DNA from 4 places in the Arthrobacter sp. BB-1 genome. Region 1 is predicted to be linked to each of the others. Evidence: predicted binding sites of a transcription regulator. Region 1 holds the regulator's gene; each other region holds the start of a gene.
The links. The regulator Rex, encoded in region 1, represses fermentation and respiration genes when NADH is low (regulators of the CRP and FNR family bind a similar motif). The targets are predictions, from matches to a motif close to CTTGTGAANNNNTTCACAAG.

Region 1 (2,201 bases):
CAGTACGGGCAGAACGCCCCGCAGTACGGACAGCAGTCCGGCGCACCCCAGTACGGGCAGAACGCACCGCAGTACGGACAGCAGTCCGGCGCACCCCAGTACGGGCAGAACGCACCGCAGTACGGACAGCAGTCCGGCGCACCCCAGTACGGGCAGAACGCTCCGCAGTACGGGCAGCAGCCGTACGGGCAGCAGCCGTACGGCCAGTCCCCCTACGCGCAGTATCCTTCGGAGCAGCCCCAGCCCTCTGGAAGCGCCGGCGTCCCGCAGCTGGTCAACATTTCGTTCTGGCTGCTGATCGCCTCGGCCGCCATCTTCGTCGTCTCCGCTCTTGCCGGCCTCGCCACGCTGGACGATCCCCGGTTCCGTGATGTCTTCGACAGCCAGGTCCAGGGCACCGGCGCGGGAGTCACCTACGAGGATATGAAGGGCGTCATCGCCGGCACCCTGGTGGTGTTTGCCATCATTGGCCTGGCGCTGTACCTGCTGGTGGCGTTCTTTGTCCGCAAGGGCAAGAACTGGGCACGCATCCTGGGCACAGTCTTCGCGGCCCTTTCCGTCCTCGGCCTCTTCAGTCCTCCCAGCTTCGCGACCATCGGCACATTGTTGGGAATCGCGGCCATTGTGCTGCTCTACCTGCCGGGCGCAGCTCCGTACTTCCGGAGGCAGCAGCCGTTCGCCAACCCGTACGGCGGCGGTATGGGCAACCCCTACGGCCGGTAGTCCAACCACACCACCCTGCGGGCGTGGGTCCCGGAACCAGACGGTACCGCCAGAAACCTAGGCGGTCTGGCCCGGGGTCTGCGCCCGCTGTGCGTGGTAGGCAAGGATCTGCAGCTCCGTTGCCATGTCCACCTTGCGGAGGTTGACCCCTTCCGGCACCTGGAGCATCACGGGCGCGAAACTCAGGATGCTGCGGACGCCGGCCGCAACCACGCGGTCGCAAATATCCTGGGCCACGGCGGCGGGCAGTGCCAGCACCACCATGTTGGCACCCGTGCGGTGCAGCACGGTTTCCAGGTCGGCCACGTCACTGACCCGCAGCCAGCCCACTTCGTTGCCCACCACCATCTGGTCCGCGTCAAAAATGGCAACCACGTCAAAGCCGCGGGATTCAAAGCCGCCGTACCGTGCCAGGGCCTTGCCCAGGTTGCCGGCACCCACGATCGCCACTTTCCAGTCGTGCGTGAGTCCCAGGGCGGCGGCGATGTGCCGGCTCAGGTACTGCACTTCGTAGCCCACGCCGCGGGTTCCGTACGAGCCCACGTGGGAGAGGTCCTTGCGCAAGGTGGCGGAGCTGACACCGGAGGCCTCGGCGAGGGATTCTGAGGAGACGCGTTCCACCCCCTCTGCGAGCAGGGTGTTGAGGGCGCGCAGGTAGAGGGTCAGCCGTGCCACCGCAGCCGGCGGAATCTGCTTGGCTGCCATGCCCGTGGCTCCCGGCAGGTCCGGGACAGCCTGGGGAGTTGAATCCAGCGAAGCCACCAGCTCCTCCCTCGCATTGCGTTGTGACTCCACTCTAGAGCCCCATCAGCAATGCCAACAAAGCAGGTGCCGCACCGATACCCGAGCCATCACAAGAACTGCTCCCCTACTGCGCCATGGCCTGCCGGAGCACGCGTTCCAGGCGGGCTTCGTCTATTTTCCAGAAATCCCGCTGCACGCCGTCCACCAGCACCACTGGGATTTCCTCCGCATAGCGCTCACGCAGTTCCGGCTGGTGGTCCACCAACTCTTCGTTCCACTCAAGTCCCAGCAAGGCCGTAACCCGCCCGACGGCGTCGCGCGCGTCTTCGCAAAGGTGGCAGTCTGCTTTGGTGATGAGGAGGACGCGGGGTGTGGCCATGCCTTAACGGTATCCCCGTCGCCCGGAGCCCTGCGACGTCCAGCGCGAGGGCGCAGTGGAATGCACAGTGGATTGGCTAGACTCAAGTCCATGCCCGAGGAGAAATACGTCGCCGTAGTCACCAAGCCGGTTGCTGCGCCGCAGCCGGGCGAGGCGGCGTTCTTCGATGTGGACAACACGCTGATGCGCGGCGCCAGCCTGTTCCACGTTGCACGGAAGATGCACCAGCGCGGCGCCTTCACCATGACCCAGGCCGCCGGCTTCGCCTGGAAGCAGTTCAAGTTCGTGGCCCGCGGCGAGAACATCGACGATGTCCACGCGGTGCGCGATTCCGCCCTCACCCTGGCCGCGGGGA
Region 2 (2,201 bases), on a different contig from region 1:
GAGTGTCCGGGTAGGCCGCTGGAGGGCGCCGGCAACGGCGCTCGTAGATGGATGGCCGCTACTCCCGCACCGGCAACGGGGCGGGAGCACAGAACCCGGCGTATCGGTCAACCCATCCACCCCGTCCGGTTTGACCTTGAGAGTTGTGTTGGGGATCCTGAACCGTGCCCGCAAATATTGACCCGCCCTCCGGCGACGGAGCCGCCGAATCGCGGGGTCCCGCCCGCGCACAGCAGGCCGTTGCCCTGGCCGGGTTCCTTGCGCTCTCCGCCGCTGCCTGGGCCCTCGCGTCAGTCCCCATCATCCTGCATTCGGCTGGCTGGTTCGCGGGATCGGCCAAGGCCCCCTGGATGCCGCCGGGCTGGATGTTCAGGAGCATGTGGATGCTCTTGTATGTGGGGGTGGCGGTCGCCGCCTGGCTCGTCTGGCGAAAAGGGGAGTTGAGGGGAGGTGCCCTGGCCGGGTATCTGGTCCAACTGGTGCTCAATGCCGCGTGGCCGCTGGCCTTCTTCGGGCTCTTTCCGGTGTTTGGTGCCGCTGCCCTCTGGGCCGCTTTCTGTGTCATAGCCGGGCTTGCGGCCTCGCTTGCATTCCTCGTTGTGCGGTTCGGACCGGTGAGCCCGGCTGCGGGCCTGCTGATGCTGCCCTATTTTTCCTGGGTGGTGTTTTCGTCCAGCCTCAATCTCTATTCGGCCATCCACAACTGACTCCCCGGACGCAAGGCCCTTCCCTGTGAGTGATTTCACGTGGTTCCGGCCGGTCAGGGGTGGCTGGCCAACTTAGAATGGAGACCGGACGCAGGAGTTCTTCCGCCCGGGTTGCCTTCGCAGCCGGCGGTTTTTCTTTGCACGCGATCCAGGCGCCTGGGGGCCGACCCCTGCAGGCGCGGGTGCCCCTGCACAACATGTGGTGGCCGACATCCGTGTACGAGGACGTACACGGCTGAACCGAGGAAGGTATTTCTGTGAGCCAGACGTCAGATTCTTGTCTTGATACGTGGATGGGCCGGGAGGCCCTCGCCGAGGCCATGATTCCGGTGATCGGCCGGCTGTACCGCGAGAACAACGTGGTCACCAGCATCCATGGCCGGAGTTTGATCAACAAATCCACCATGAACATCCTTAAGGCGCACCGCTTTGCACGCCGGATGAGCAAGGACGAGCTTCTCCTGGAGGAGACGGCGCCCCTGCTGAACACCCTGGCCGGACTCGAGCTCGGTGCCGCTGCCATCGACATCGCCCGGCTGAACCAGAAGTTCAAGGAAGAAGGCGACGGCGCCACGCTGGAAGAATTCCTGCGGGCGGAACTTGCCGACGTCGTGGGCAAGCGCGGCGGCGATGACCGCACCAGCACCGACGTGGTGCTTTACGGCTTCGGCCGGATCGGCCGGCTCCTGGCCCGCCTCCTCATCGAAAAGGCAGGCGGCGGACACGGCCTCCGCCTGCGCGCCATCGTGGTCCGCAAAGGTGCTGACAACGATCTCTCCAAGCGCGCCAGCCTCCTGCGCCGCGACTCGGTCCACGGCTCCTTCGAAGGGACCATTCGGATTGACGAGGAGGCCAACACCATCACGGCCAACGGCGTGCAGGTACAGGTCATCTACTCGGACAACCCCGCCACCATCGATTACACCGCCTACGGAATAAACAACGCCCTTGTGGTGGACAACACCGGACGCTGGCGTGACCGGGAGGGCTTGTCCCAGCACCTGCAGAGCAAGGGCGTGGCCCGGGTCCTGCTGACCGCCCCGGGCAAGGGCGATCTCAAGAACATCGTCCACGGCATCAACCACGGCACCATCGAGGACACCGACCAGATCGTCTCCGCCGCGTCCTGCACCACCAACGCCATCACGCCGGTGCTGAAGGCAATCAACGACAAGTTCGGCGTCGTGCACGGCCATGTGGAGACGGTGCACTCCTTCACGAACGACCAGAACCTGATCGACAACTTCCACAAGGGTGACCGGCGCGGCCGCTCGGCAGCACTGAACATGGTGATCACGGAGACCGGCGCCGCCAAGGCCGTGGCCAAGGCCCTGCCCGAACTGCTGGGCAAGCTGACCGGCAGCTCCATCCGCGTCCCCACCCCGGATGTTTCCCTCGCCATCCTGAACCTGAGCCTGGAGAACGGGACCACCAAGGACGAGGTCAACAACTACCTGCGTGAGATGTCGCTGCACTCGGACCTGCGCAAGCAGA
Region 3 (2,201 bases), on a different contig from region 1:
ATTCCTACTTGGTCTGGCCTTCCTTGGCGAGGATGTAGTTGTAGACAACTTCCTCGCCGGCGCCGCCGTCCGTGCGGGGCCGGGGGTCCAGCATGAGTTCCGGCTTGACGGCCGATGCGATGTCGTCGGCGTTGTGCGGGTCGCCCGGGAAGTAGAGTTGCTGGGTGACGGGCTGGTAGCCGGGAGCCGAGACCTTGATGTGGATGTGGGCAGGACGCCAAGCGTGCCATCCTGCAGCCTCGATGAGCTGTCCACAGGCACCGTCCGTGGGGATCTGGTACGGCGCGGGGCGCATGGTGTTGATCTCGAAGCGGCCCTCGTCGTCAGCCTTGACCGTGGCGCGGAAGAGCCACTCGGGCAGGCCCGGTGCGTACTGCGAGTAGAAGCCGGCGGCGTCCGCGTGCCAGATCTCCACCTGGGCGCCCTGGAGCGCGTTGCCGTTGGTGTCCGTGAACTGGCCGGTGAAGCGCAGCGGGGTGCCCTCTTCGCCGTCGCGCATCTCGACGGTGGCCGGTGTGGGAAGCTCGGGCGAACCGGGCACGTAGTAGGGTCCCTCGATGGTGCCCTTGGTGCCGGGGCGCTCCTGGGAGTTGACGTCCTCCACCGTGTGCTCAAGCCACACGTCGAGGAACAGGGGCCACTCGCCGTCGGTTCCTACCTTGATGAGCCAGGCCTTCAGGGTGTTGTACTCCTCGTAGGTGACCTGGTGCTCAACCACGATGTCGTTGGCGGCCTTGATCAGCGCACCGGCCAGGAGGCTCACGCGCTCCTTGGGCACGTGCAGCTCCGAGAGCTTGCCGGAGGCGGCGAAGCGTTCGGTGGCCTTCGAGCCGGCTTCAACGGCGGTGCCTTCGTTCTCGTTCCGGGTATCCACTTGGGTCTCAGTCATGGCGGTCTCCACCTTCGTCTTTGAATTGGGGCCAGGAAGGTTTCCTGCACCCGCCGCGGGACGCTGGCGCAGGGATCCTGCGGCCTTGCGGCATCGCGTGATGTCAGTCTCATCGTAGGTCCGAAGATAAGGACGCTACAAATATCGATAATGCCTATTTTCTGTCATTATCGGTACATAAAGACACCCTTGGTCGACCCTAGGTGTTTGCCTGATGTGAGCGCAGTCACGAGCGGGAAGAATTGCTCTAACGTCCCAGCTGGCACCGCTGCCCGGCCCGGACCTCCCGACCATCCGTCCAGCAATCTCCAATGGAGGAGCACGCCATGACCGAGAACCTGACCCATGCCCGCGAGGTCCTTGCCGACGCCGTGATCGATGACCGCGAGAACGGCATCATCCGGGCCAAGCGCGAGATCTTCACCGACCAGGAAATCTTCGAACTCGAGATGAAGCACATCTTCGAAGGCAATTGGGTGTACCTCGCCCACGAGTCCCAGATCCCCAACGTGGGGGACTACTTCACCACCTACATTGGACGTACTCCGGTGATGATCACCCGGGACAAGGACGAGAAGCTCAACTGCATCGTCAACGCCTGTTCGCACCGGGGCGCCATGCTGTGCCGCCGCAAGACGGACAACCGCACCACCTTCACCTGCCCGTTCCACGGCTGGACCTTCAAGAACTCCGGGGAGCTGCTGAAGGTCAAGGATTCCCGCAATGCGGGTTACCCGGAAACGTTCAACAAAGAAGGGTCGCACGACCTCACCAAGGTTGCCCGCTTTGAGTCCTACCGTGGATTCCTTTTTGGCTCGCTGAAGGCGGACGTGCTCCCCCTTGAGCAGCATCTCGGCGACGCCACCAAAGTGATCGATTCCATTGTGGACCAGTCCCCCGAGGGCCTGGAGGTTCTGCGGGGATCCTCCACCTACACCTACGACGGCAACTGGAAAGTGCAGGCCGAGAACGGCGCAGACGGCTACCACGTCACGGCCGTGCACTGGAACTACGCTGCCACCACTGCGCGGCGCACCGCCGGCGACTCCGCCAACAAGACCAAGGCCATGGACGCCGGCAAGTGGGGCAAGGTCAAGGGCGGCTTCTACTCCTACGACCACGGGCACCTGCTGCTGTGGCAGGAATGGACCAACCCCGAGGACCGTCCGCTGTGGGACCGCCGCGACGAGCTGGTGCAGAAGTACGGCGAGGAGATGGCGAACTTCATGATCAATATCTCGCGCAACCTTTGCCTTTACCCGAACGTGTACATCATGGACCAGTTCTCCTCGCAGATCCGCCACTTCCGGCC
Region 4 (2,201 bases), on a different contig from region 1:
GCGAAGCCAGCTCCGTGAGGTATTCGTGGATGCCCAGTCCCGCTGCCTCGGCCGCCTGGTGGTATTCGGGGGGCACGCCGTACTTGGTGAACCAGCCGAAGATGTCCCCCACGCCGGACTGGCCGGCCTCGTAGCCCCACAGCCCTTCAACAATGCCACCGTCAACCACCCCGCACATGCCGGGCACTTCACGCAGCTCCGCGCCATTCATGACGTGGCAGGTTGAGGTGCCCATGATGGCCACCAGCTGGCCCGGATCTACAGCCTTCGCGGCCGGGGCAGTGACGTGGGCGTCCACGTTGCCCACAGCCACGGCGATGCCCTCCGGCAGCCCGGTCCAGGCCGCGGCTTCGGCAGTCAGGTACCCGGCGGCTTCACCCAGGCGGCCGATGGTGTGCTCCAGTTTGGCGCTGACGAAATCCTTGAACTGCGGATTCAGGGCGGCCAGGAAGTCCGTGGATGGGTAGCGCCCATCCTGGTAGATGCCCTTGTAGCCGGCGGTGCAGGCATTGCGGACATACTCGCCGCACAACTGCCAGACTATCCAGTCAGCAGCCTCCACCCAATGGTCCATTGCCGCGTAGGCTTCCGGATCCTCCTCCAGCAGCTGCAGGCCCTTGGCGAACTCCCACTCAGAGGAGATGAGCCCGCCGTAGCGGGGAAGCCAGGTTTCGCCGCGCTCGGCGGCCAACTGGTTGATCCGGTCAGCCTGCGGCTGTGCCGCGTGGTGGCGCCACAGCTTCACGTAGGCGTGCGGACGGCGTTCGAACCCTGGCACTTCATTCAGCGGCGTGCCGTCCGCCTTGGCCGGCACCATGGTGCAGGCGGTGAAGTCCGTGGCAATGCCGACGACGGCGGCCGGGTCAATCCCCGCCTCGGCAACAGCGGCGGGAACCGCGTTGCGCAGGACCTCCCGGTAGTCGTTCGGTACCTGCAGGGCCCATTCGCCGGGAAGCCGCACCGTTCGTCCGTCATCGCCGCGGCCAGCCACGTCCTCCGGGAGGGAATCCGTCACCACGGCATGCGGATAGTCGTAGACACCGCTGCCGAGTTCCTTGCCATCCCGAACCCGCACCACCACCGCACGGCCCGAGAGCGTTCCGTAGTCTACGCCGACAACGAATGTATCCGGGGTACCCACTGCGTCCATAAGAAGCTTCCTCCATAGCTGCCGCAGCTTCGCGGCCTGACCACAATTGTGAGCGCTAACAGAAGTGAAGTCAACAGGGGAAAGTCAAGAGGAAACGATTGTGGGTTCCAGGCATATTCGCAGCCAGCCCGGGTAAAGGCAGGAAGACTGGAAAGACGGCCACGGGAGGAAGCGATGGAGGGTGCATCAACCGCGCCGGCACCTGCAGGCTCCAGCCGGACCACACGGGGCGCTTCCCCTGCGTGGCTCGCCGGCCCCCTTTCCGCCGGGCTGGGCCTGGCCGCCCACGTGGTTGCCGGCGGCCAGGCACCCGGCATCCTCATCGTCACCGCCCTGGCTGCCCTGCTGGGGATGGCCGCGTCGATAGCTGCCTCGATCTCGGGCGGACGCCGGCTCCCGGGGTGGGCTGTACTGCTCGCCGCCGGCCTGGTGCAGCAGCTGCTGCACCTGGCCTTCGACGCGTTTTCCACAGCCAGCGGCCTTTCCCTTCCCGGCCACCACGGAGGAGCGCCGGACCCGCGGGCGCCGGACCCGGCAACACCTTCCGCGGAAGGATCCGGCGCTGCCCACTCCCCGCACCTGATGCTGCACCTCCACGCCGCAGCCGCACTGGCGGCCACGGTTTTGGCCACGCAAGGGGCCACGTTGCTGTCAGCGGTCCAAGGGCGGAGCCGCTCAGGTGTTGAGCGTGCCCCGGACGATGCTGACGCTTGAATGGGCGGGATTGCCGTCCACGGGCTCGTCCGAGACGTCAACAATGGGGTATTCCGAGAGCTGCAGGCCGGCGGGCAACTGGAAGGTTCCCGAATCGGAATTCATCACACCCAGGCTCACCAGCCGGGAGAGGTCGGGGGCGATCAGCCAGACTTCTTGGTAGCCCTTCGCCTCGTCCTTGCTGAGCTGTATCTCCAGGGCACGGGAACCGTCCGCTGCCTCCACCACCTTTGCCGAGCCGGCGGCGGAGAACTGGGCAAGCGGCGTAAGGTCTGCTTCCGCAAGCGGCCGGGGCGCCTGGTTGAGCGACCAGACAGCTCCCGCAGTGACCAGGACA

Region 2: the regulator Rex is predicted to act here: its motif matches at 730-749, upstream of FHJ30_RS11865 (glyceraldehyde-3-phosphate dehydrogenase).
Region 3: the regulator Rex is predicted to act here: its motif matches at 1,103-1,122, upstream of benA (benzoate 1,2-dioxygenase large subunit).
Region 4: the regulator Rex is predicted to act here: its motif matches at 1,196-1,215, upstream of araB (ribulokinase).

What each region holds. Positions count from the first base shown of each region.
Region 1 is NZ_VDEV01000029.1:31,250-33,450, forward strand. Features, by position in the region: gene FHJ30_RS16210 (hypothetical protein) at 1-723, shown strand, start outside; gene FHJ30_RS16215 (redox-sensing transcriptional repressor Rex) at 781-1,485, opposite strand; gene FHJ30_RS16220 (glutaredoxin family protein) at 1,592-1,846, opposite strand; gene FHJ30_RS16225 (HAD family phosphatase) at 1,937-2,201, shown strand, end outside.
Region 2 is NZ_VDEV01000022.1:10,689-12,889, reverse strand. Features, by position in the region: RNA gene rnpB (RNase P RNA component class A) at 1-119, shown strand, start outside; gene FHJ30_RS11870 (TspO/MBR family protein) at 165-707, shown strand; gene FHJ30_RS11865 (glyceraldehyde-3-phosphate dehydrogenase) at 965-2,201, shown strand, end outside.
Region 3 is NZ_VDEV01000036.1:15,157-17,357, reverse strand. Features, by position in the region: gene catA (catechol 1,2-dioxygenase) at 5-889, opposite strand; gene benA (benzoate 1,2-dioxygenase large subunit) at 1,216-2,201, shown strand, end outside.
Region 4 is NZ_VDEV01000002.1:292,715-294,915, reverse strand. Features, by position in the region: gene araB (ribulokinase) at 1-1,150, opposite strand, end outside; gene FHJ30_RS01745 (hypothetical protein) at 1,325-1,864, shown strand; gene FHJ30_RS01740 (anti-sigma factor) at 1,826-2,201, opposite strand, start outside.